2 regions of the Streptomyces sp. NPDC058796 genome follow, and region 2 is predicted to be linked to the other one. Evidence: riboswitches for the same ligand, from Rfam matches in the RefSeq annotation. Region 2 holds a riboswitch; the other holds the start of a gene.
What was found. A riboswitch is a leader RNA that binds a small molecule or an ion and turns the genes downstream of it on or off. The one in region 2 is predicted to bind cyclic di-AMP.
Positions count from the first base shown of each region.

Region 1: it holds a riboswitch for cyclic di-AMP, as region 2 does, so the genes downstream of both, ACFW47_RS12235 (transglycosylase family protein) here and ACFW47_RS08695 (M23 family metallopeptidase) in region 2, are expected to answer to the same signal.

Region 1 covers NZ_JBHYOP010000004.1:83,639-88,326, reverse strand. Annotated here, with positions in the region: gene ACFW47_RS12245 (cytochrome P450) at 1-1,077, shown strand, start outside; gene ACFW47_RS12240 (transglycosylase family protein) at 1,225-2,298, shown strand; cyclic di-AMP (ydaO/yuaA leader) riboswitch at 2,482-2,648, shown strand; gene ACFW47_RS12235 (transglycosylase family protein) at 2,652-3,374, shown strand; gene eno (phosphopyruvate hydratase) at 3,644-4,688, shown strand, end outside.
Region 2 covers NZ_JBHYOP010000003.1:16,833-21,520, reverse strand. Annotated here, with positions in the region: gene ACFW47_RS08700 (PP2C family protein-serine/threonine phosphatase) at 163-1,347, shown strand; cyclic di-AMP (ydaO/yuaA leader) riboswitch at 1,596-1,752, shown strand; gene ACFW47_RS08695 (M23 family metallopeptidase) at 1,764-2,795, shown strand; gene ACFW47_RS08690 (aldo/keto reductase) at 2,935-3,879, shown strand; gene ACFW47_RS08685 (PrsW family intramembrane metalloprotease) at 3,886-4,688, opposite strand, start outside.

The DNA.
Region 1 (4,688 bases), on a different contig from region 2:
GCGCACGCCAAGGGCAAGACCGGCATTCCGGGGGAGCGGAAGGCCGAGCTGATGACCCACCTGCTGAACATCGACCCGCCGGACCACACCCGGCTGCGCAGGCTGGTCAGCAAGGCGTTCACGCCCCGCCGGGTCGCCGAGTTCGCGCCCCGGGTGCAGGAGCTGGCGGACGACCTCATCGACCGGTTCGCGCAGACCGGGAGCGCCGACCTGATCCACGAGTTCGCCTTCCCGCTGCCCATCTACGCCATCTGCGACCTGCTCGGCGTCCCCCGTGAGGACCAGGACGACTTCCGGGACTGGGCGGGCATGATGATCCGTCACGGGGGAGGACCCCGGGGCGGGGTCGCGCGGTCGGTGAAGAAGATGCGGGGCTACCTCGCCGACCTCATCCACCGCAAGCGTGCCGCGCTGCCGGCCCAGCCCGGCCCCGGCGAGGACCTGATCTCCGGCCTGATCCGCGCCTCCGACCACGGCGAGCACCTCACCGAGAACGAGGCCGCGGCGATGGCCTTCATCCTGCTCTTCGCCGGCTTCGAGACCACCGTCAACCTGATCGGCAACGGCACGTACGCCCTGCTCACCCACCCCGAGCAGCGGGACCGCCTGCAGAGGTCCCTCGCCGCCGGCGAGCGTGCGCTGCTGGAGACCGGCGTCGAGGAACTCCTGCGCTACGACGGCCCGGTGGAGATGGCCACCTGGCGCTTCGCCACCCGGCCTCTCTCCCTCGGCGGGCAGGACATCGCGCCCGGCGACCCCGTCCTCGTCGTCCTGGCCGCCGCCGACCGGGACCCGGAGCGCTTCACGGACCCGGACACCCTCGACCTCGCCCGCCGGGACAGCCAGCACCTGGGGTACGGCCACGGCATCCACTACTGCCTCGGGGCCCCGCTCGCCCGGCTGGAGGGACAGACCGCGCTCGCCACGCTCCTCACCCGCCTCCCGGACCTCCGGCTCGCCGCGGAGCCGGAGGAACTGCGCTGGCGCGGCGGGCTCATCATGCGAGGTCTGCGCACCTTGCCCGTGTCCTTCACACCCGTTGCAACATCGGCGGGTCATGGTCCGCCCCCGAAGTAAAAGTGACACGCGCTCAACTTTGTGATCTTCACGTGATCTGCGCGGCATGAACTTGTGACAAGCGATCATCTGCCTATACGTTCACGGATCAACGTGGCCTGAGCATTACCGCCGCGCGGTCCCCGCTGTCTCGTGAAAGGTCGTCGCATGCTCTCCGGGAACGGTCGTCACCGTCGCCCCCGCCAGGCCCCCGCCCTGGTCGTCGCCGCCGGAGTGACCGGCTCCGCCATCGCGATCCCCCTCCTCGGCGCCACCGGCGCCCACGCGGCCGACGGCGCGAACTGGGACCGGGTCGCCGAGTGCGAGACCGGCGGAGCCTGGAGCCAGAACAGCGGCAACGGGTACTACGGCGGCCTCCAGATCTCCCAGGAGGCCTGGGAGCGGTACGGCGGCCTCGAGTACGCGCGGAGCGCCGACCAGGCCAGCCGCTCCCAGCAGATAAGAATCGCCGAGAAGATACACGCGGACCAGGGCATCGCCGCCTGGCCGACCTGTGGTCTGCTCGCGGGACTGGGCAACGACTCGGGGATCGTGGACGGCGCCACGGGTTCGGCCGGGGACGGCTCGCCGGGGACCGCGGACCCCTCGCAGGCGCCCACCGCTCCGGAGACGAGTGACCCGTCCGGCACGGCCGACCCGTCCGGGTCTACGGGCACGTCCGGCTCGACGGCTTCGGGCGAGGCGTCCGACCCGGCCGCCGGGGCGTCGCCTTCGTCGTCTCCTTCGCCGACTTCTGACCCTTCGTCGACCGATGAGGGCGAAACGCCCAAGACGGGCGCATCGGCCGAATCCGGCTCGGCGGCAAGTGCCGACCCGCAGGAATCCGGCAGCTCGTCCACCGGTACCACCAAGACCGATGAAACGGACAAGGTGGGGCAGAGTGACGGTTCTTCGGCGGCCGCCGGTGGTGGGGAGTCGGGTGCGGGGCGGCACCGTGGTGACAGTGCCGACGAGAGCGCGACGAGCGGCCGCGCGGACGACCGTGCGGACGCCTCTTCGGGCCGGCACGCCTCGCGCGGTGAGGGTGAGGCCCGGGAGGCCGTGGACGGCTCGTACACGGTCCGTTCCGGCGACAGTCTCTGGGGCATCGCCGACTCCCTTGAGCTCGACGGCGGGTGGCGTTCGCTCTACGCCGGCAACAAGGACGTCGTCGGGTCCGACCCGGACCACATCCTGCCCGGTCAGACGCTCACGGTCACGGGCGAATCGGGCGAAAAGTAGGGGGAGTTCACGTCACGGTTAGAGGCTGTATGTCCGTTTTGGATCTCGTGAGAGATAGGTCTCAGAAGCCGTGATCGTCTTTGAAAAACCGCGGAGCGCGTGTCTACGGTCATGACCGCTCGCCACCGCGGGCCCCGGCTGCCGCAACGCCGAATCCTGCCAGCGGCCGTACGGGAACAGTCGTCGCTTCGAGCGCCGCAGGCAGGAGCGGGGGACCCAAGGTAGGTGCCGCACCGGGCAGTTGAGCCGGAGCGGCTAGGGGTGAAGCCGAGTTCCGCGAGGAACCCGGCCGGGCAACTCAACCGGCCCGAACCCGACAGCTCACCTCGCAGGCGTCGGTGAGGGGATCAACCATGCTGTTTTCCGGCAAGGGCAAGCACCGCCGCCCGTCCAAGGCCACCCGTATCGTCGCCGTCGCCGGTGTCACCGGTGCCGCCGTCGCCGCCCCGCTGATGGCGGCCGGCAACGCCTCCGCCGCCACCGCGTCCGAGTGGGACGCCGTCGCGCAGTGCGAGTCCGGCGGCAACTGGTCCATCAACACGGGCAACGGTTACTACGGCGGCCTGCAGTTCTCCGCCTCCACCTGGGCCGGCTACGGCGGCACGCAGTACGCCGCGACCGCCGACCAGGCGACCAAGGCGCAGCAGATCGAGATCGCCGAGAAGGTGCTCGCGGGCCAGGGCAAGGGTGCCTGGCCGGTCTGCGGCACCGGCCTGTCGAACGCCGCGTACACCGGCGGCGGCTCCGAGAGCCAGGACAGCGGCTCCTCGCAGAGCCAGGACAGCGGCTCCACCGCCGAGCGCTCCACCGAGCAGAAGGCCTCCCGCTCCGACGAGCGCCCGGCCGCCGAGCCGAAGGCCGAGAAGCCCGCCGAGAAGAAGACCGTCACCACCCCGACCGGCAAGAAGGTCGAGAAGGGCGACGGCGAGTACAAGGTCGTCAAGGGTGACACCCTCAGCTCGATCGCCGAGGAGCACGACGTCGAGGGCGGCTGGGCGAAGCTGTTCAAGCTGAACGACGACATCGTCGACGACGCCGACCTGATCTACCCGGGCCAGCAGCTGCACCTGAAGTAAGCGGCGGCCCCCTGCTCCCGCCCCGGTGCGTGTTCCCCCGTACGCACCGGGGCGGGTTTTTCACGCCCCGGATCCGTCCGCGATTGCGAACGGGTTTTCGGAAACGTCTTTGTTCCGTTCGGAAACAATTTACTCTCGGTTCTGTCCAGCGGGTGGGCGATCGGCTGGCCGATCGCCCGGAGCCGGTTAGGCTCGGTCCCGCAGAGCCGCCGCGGTCCTCGGACCCGCGCGCGTCACACCGAAGCGTCACATTGAAGAAGGAGATGCTCGTGCCGTCCATCGACGTCGTCGTAGCCCGGGAAATCCTGGACTCCCGAGGCAACCCCACGGTCGAGGTCGAGGTCGGCCTCGACGACGGCAGCACGGGTCGTGCCGCCGTTCCCTCCGGTGCCTCCACCGGCGCCTTCGAGGCCATCGAACTCCGTGACGGCGATGCGGGCCGTTACCTGGGCAAGGGCGTCGAGAAGGCCGTCCTCGCCGTCATCGAGCAGATCGGCCCGGAGCTGGTCGGCTACGACGCCACCGAGCAGCGCCTGATCGACCAGGCCATGTTCGACCTGGACGCCACCGACAACAAGGGCTCGCTGGGCGCCAACGCCATCCTCGGCGTCTCCCTCGCCGTCGCCCACGCCGCCTCCGAGGCGTCCGACCTCCCGCTCTTCCGCTACCTGGGCGGTCCCAACGCGCACCTGCTGCCGGTGCCGATGATGAACATCCTGAACGGCGGCTCGCACGCCGACTCCAACGTGGACATCCAGGAGTTCATGATCGCGCCGATCGGCGCGGAGTCCTTCTCCGAGGCCCTGCGCTGGGGTGCCGAGGTCTACCACACCCTGAAGAAGGTCCTGAAGAGCAAGGGCCTGGCCACCGGCCTCGGCGACGAGGGCGGCTTCGCCCCGAACCTCGGCTCCAACCGCGAGGCCCTCGACCTCATCCTCGAGGCGATCAAGGAGGCCGGCTACACCCCCGGCGAGCAGATCGCCCTCGCGCTCGACGTGGCCGCCTCCGAGTTCTACAAGGACGGCGCCTACACCTTCGAGGGCAAGACGCGCTCGGCCGCCGAGATGACCGAGTACTACGCCGAGCTGGTCGACGCGTACCCGCTGGTCTCCATCGAGGACCCGCTGTTCGAGGACGACTGGGAGGGCTGGAAGACCATCACCGAAAAGCTCGGTGACAAGGTCCAGCTCGTCGGCGACGACCTGTTCGTCACCAACCCGGAGCGCCTGGCCCGCGGCATCGACGAGAACGCCGCCAACGCGCTCCTCGTCAAGGTCAACCAGATCGGTTCGCTGACCGAGACCCTGGACGCCG
Region 2 (4,688 bases):
TTCGGTGCGTCCGGCGCACACCTCTGCATCCGTGCGTCCGCGCGTTCACCCGCTCGGCCCGCACCGCTCGCCGCCCGCCCCCGCTCCGGGAAGCCTGGAGGACGGGACGGCAAGCGGTGTGGAGTGCGGGGTGGCGGGAGACGAGTGGTGCGGCCAGGTGACGTGGACGACGAGGGGGCGTACGCCAGGGCCGGCGGCCGACTCCCCGGTGATCCCGTGCCCGACCCCGGACTGGGCGGCACCGCCGAGGTACTGCCAGCCGAGGCCGAGCCGCACCGCCGGACCCCGTACGGGCGAGTGCTCGTACGCGCACTGCCCGTCCTGCTGATCGTCGTCGCCGTCCTGTACGACATCTTCACCCCCCGCTACTTCACCGCGGGCCCCCTCTACACGGCCGCGCCCCTGGTCGCCGCCGCGGTCTACTCGCGGCGCGGCACGGTGCTCACGAGTGCCGCCGTGGTCGCCGCCGTCATCGGGCTCCAGCTGAGCAAGGAGGTCATCCACTACGTCGACTCCCTCACGGAGCTGATCACCATCACGACGGTGGCCGCGCTCGCCGTCCTCGTCAACGCCTTCGTGCGCCGCACCGGCGAGCGGCTCGTCTCCGTCCGCGAGATCGCCGAGGCCGCCCAGCGGGCCGTGCTGCCGGAACCCGCCGAGCGGATCGGCGGCTTCGAGATCGCCGCCTGCTACGAGGCGGCGCAGGCCGACGCGTTCATCGGCGGCGACCTGTACGCGGTGCAGGACAGCCCGCGCGGCATCCGGCTCATCGTCGGTGACGTGCGGGGCAAGGGCATGGGCGCGGTCGCCGCCGTCGCCGTGGTGATCGGCGCGTTCCGGGAGGCCGCCGAACAGGAGGCGACGCTGGAGGCGGTGGCCCAGCGGCTGGAGCGTGCGCTGGCCCGCGAGGGCACCCGGCGCGACGGGCTGGACGCCTTCGAGGGTTTCACCACCGCCGTGCTCGCCGAACTCCCGCACGGCGACGGAGTCGTCCGCGTCCTCAACCGGGGGCATCCGCCACCGCTGCTGCTCTACGCCGACGGCACCCTGCGCCTCCTGCCCGCCCGGGAGTCGGCGCTGCCGCTCGGGATGGGGGAACTCGGCGTGTGGCCCGACCGGGCGGAGGAGGCCCCGTTCCCCGGCGGGGCCACGCTGCTGCTGTACACCGACGGACTGTCGGAGGCCCGCGACGACCGGGGCGAGTTCTACGACCCGCACGAGCGGCTGGCCGGCTGCGTCTTCCGGCACCCGGAAGAACTGCTCGGCACCCTCGCCGAGGACGTGCGCAGGCACTCCGGGGGCGGCATGGCCGACGACATGGCTCTGCTCGCCGTGCGACGACCCTGATCACGGCCCGTGATGGAGCGAGCGCCCTCCGCATAACAACTGACACACCATCAGGTGTGGTGCTTGCGGGAAGTGGTGCCGAAGGGGCGCTGAAGGGGGGTCAACTCGCCCGGATTTCATCGCCCGTGAGGCGTGTGTCCACCCGGGTCTCCTTAATGATCAAGCGGAACGGCTTGGAATCAGAGGCCCCCGTCTATTAACGTTCGATAACGCAGCGCGGTCGTCCCAGCCGTCACAGAAGGCGGCTCCGTGCGCACGCGCCGAATCCCGCAAGGGAACCGGGGAACCACCACTTGGGGTGAATCGGGCGTATGACGCCGTGCCAGGCACGGCGGATATACGCGCGTAGGAGACCTTCCTGCTCCGAACCCGTCAGCTAACCCGGTAGGCGAAAGGAAGGAAAGGAGTACGCCCACGTGGCGTCCAACCGGCCTGCCCCCGAGGCCCCGTCCGTGCCCAGCGGGCACGACACCGACACCTTCGGCTACGACGTCCACCGCGCCGAAGAGGGCCCCTGGGAGGAGTGGAACCCCACCGCGGAGTCCATCCGCCCCGTGCGCGGCCGGCACCGCGTCGCCAAGCAGCGCGGCGGCCTCGCCCGCAGCTCCACCGTCCTGGGCGTCGGTGTCATAGCCGCCGTCGGCGCGGGCGGCATGGCCAGCGCGCAGACCGGCAAGCCGCCGGTGTCCATCTCCATGCCGGACCTGCCGAACGTCGGCTCGCTCATCACCGACGAGGAGCCCGAGCCCGAGGGTTCCGCCACCCCGCTCAGCGGCATCGCCGCCGCCTCCGCCGGCACCGGCGAGGAGAGCACCGCCGACGCCGGCGAGTCGCTGCGCGCGCGGATCATGGCGCAGGCCGAGCAGCAGCAGGCCCAGGTCGAGAGCAAGGCCGCCGCCGAGGCCGCGGCCGCCGCCGAGAAGAAGGCCGCGGAAGCCGCCGCCAAGGCGGCTGAGGAGGCCGAGGCCAAGGCCGCCGCCGCCAAGAAGAAGGCCGAGGAGGAAGCCGCGAAGAAGGCCGAGGCCGAGCGGCTCGCGAAGCTGGCCAAGCAGTACACGCTGCCCACCTCCTCGTACACGATCTCCTCCACCTTCGGGCAGGCGGGCCCCTACTGGTCCTCCGGCCACCACACCGGACTCGACTTCGCCGCCCCCACGGGCACGCTGCTCAAGGCGGTGCACAGCGGCACGATCACGTCGGCCGGCTGGGACGGGTCGTACGGCTACAAGACCGTGCTCACCCTCGACGACGGCACCGAGATCTGGTACGCCCACCAGTCCTCGATCAACGTCAGCGTCGGCCAGAAGGTCACCACCGGCGACGTCATCGGCCGCGTCGGTGCCACCGGCAACGTCACCGGCGCCCACCTCCACATGGAAGTCCACACGGCCGGCGGCGGCAGCCTCGACCCGATGGCATGGCTGCAGAGCAAGGGCCTCACGCCCTGAACCACTCCGCACACGCCGATCGTCACTCCTGATCCCCGGCGGTCCTGACGGCGACCCCCCGACGTCAGGGCTGCCGGTTTGCGGGATCTTTGCCCCGCTGCCGGAATCCCGGGGACCGTCGGGCTCGTTGACGCGCTACATGACTTCTCTGCGCAAGCTCGGCTCCTCCGACCTGGAGGTCTTCCCCCTCGCCCTCGGCGGCAACGTCTTCGGCTGGACCGCCGACCAGGACACCTCCTTCGCCGTCCTCGACGCCTACACCGCGGCGGGCGGCAACTTCGTCGACACCGCCGACTCCTACTCCGCGTGGGTCGACGGCAACAGCGGCGGTGAGTCCGAGACCGTCCTCGGCCGGTGGTTCGCGGCCCGCGGCAACCGTGACGACGTCGTCCTCGCCACCAAGGTCAGCCAGCACCCCGAGTACCCGGGACTGAGCGCCGCGAACATCAAGGCGGCCGCCGACGCCTCGCTGCGCCGCCTGGGCACCGACCACATCGACCTCTACTACACCCACTTCGACAAGCCCGAGGTGCCGGTCGAGGAGATCATCGGCGCGCTCGACGAACTGGTGCGGGCGGGCAAGGTGCGGCACATCGCCGCCTCCAACATCTCCGCCGAGCGGCTCGCCGCCTCCCTGGACTTCTCCGACCGCGAGGGCCTCGCCCGGTACGTGGCACTCCAGCCCCACTACAACCTGGTCTCGCGCGACACCTACGAGGGCGGACTGCGCGACCTCGCCGAGCGGGCCGGGCTGGCCGCCGTTCCCTACTACGCCCTGGCGTCCGGATTCCTCACCGGGAAGTACCGGCCCGGCGCGAGGGTCGACAGTCCGCGCGCGGGCGGCGCCGCCAAGCACCTGGAGAGCGAGCGCGGGCAGCGGGTCCTCGCGGTCCTGGACGAGATCGCCGAGACCCACTCCGCGCCCGTCGCCACGGTCGCCCTGGCCTGGCTGGCCGCACAGCCGACGGTGGCCGCGCCGATCGCGTCCGCGCGCACGGTGGAGCAGCTGCCGGCGCTGCTGGAGGCGGCGGAGCTGACCCTGACGGAGGACGAGACCCGGCGGCTGACGGAGGCGTCGGCCTGAGGCAGGCTACGGCCGGTGGGGGTGGGGCTGGGAGTACGGCGCGTACGGGTACGGGGGCCGGGCGGGCATGGGGTACGGCGTCGGGGCGGGGGCCGGGGCCGCCGCGAGGGCCGGAGCCCAGGGGCCCGCATGTCCGTACGTGGTGCAACCGATGTGGGCGCCGTACATCCCGGGCGCTCCGGGCACTCCGTATCCGGGCACCCCGTATCCGGGCCAGGGGGCGACGGGCGGGGGAGCCGTGGCGCGGGCCGCGTGGTCCAGCGCCGGGCGCGCCACCTCGCGGCGTTGCCACAGGGCGCCCAGCAGTTCCCGTTCCCGTACGGCGAAGTCGGCGCCCGCGCGGCCCTTTCGCCCCCGCTGTCGCAGGAACGCCAGCGAGGTCGCGTACGCCTCGTACTGCGCCACCGCCCGAGCGGCCGGTTTCCCGGCGTGCCGGCGGGCGTACTGCCGGGCGAGGCGGCGGGCGTGCATCGAGCCGAGCGCGTACGGCTCCGCCGGGGCCAGCCAGCCGGCCAGTACGTACGCGGGCAGCTCGTCGCGCACGGTGCGCAGTTCGCGCTGGCGGGTCCAGATCACCAGCCAGGTCAGCAGGCCGAAGCAGGGCACCATGAACGCCCCGTACACGGCGAAGAAGCCGTACTCGCCGAACGCGGCCGAACCGTTCCACAGCGCGTGCATGCCCATCGCGAGCAGCAGACCGGCCAGCGGGAGCAGGGCGCGGCGCAGGCGGTGCCGGCCGGTGGAGAGGGCGGCGATGCCGAAGCCGATGCCGGTGAGCACGGTGAACAGCGGGTGGGCGAAGGGCGACA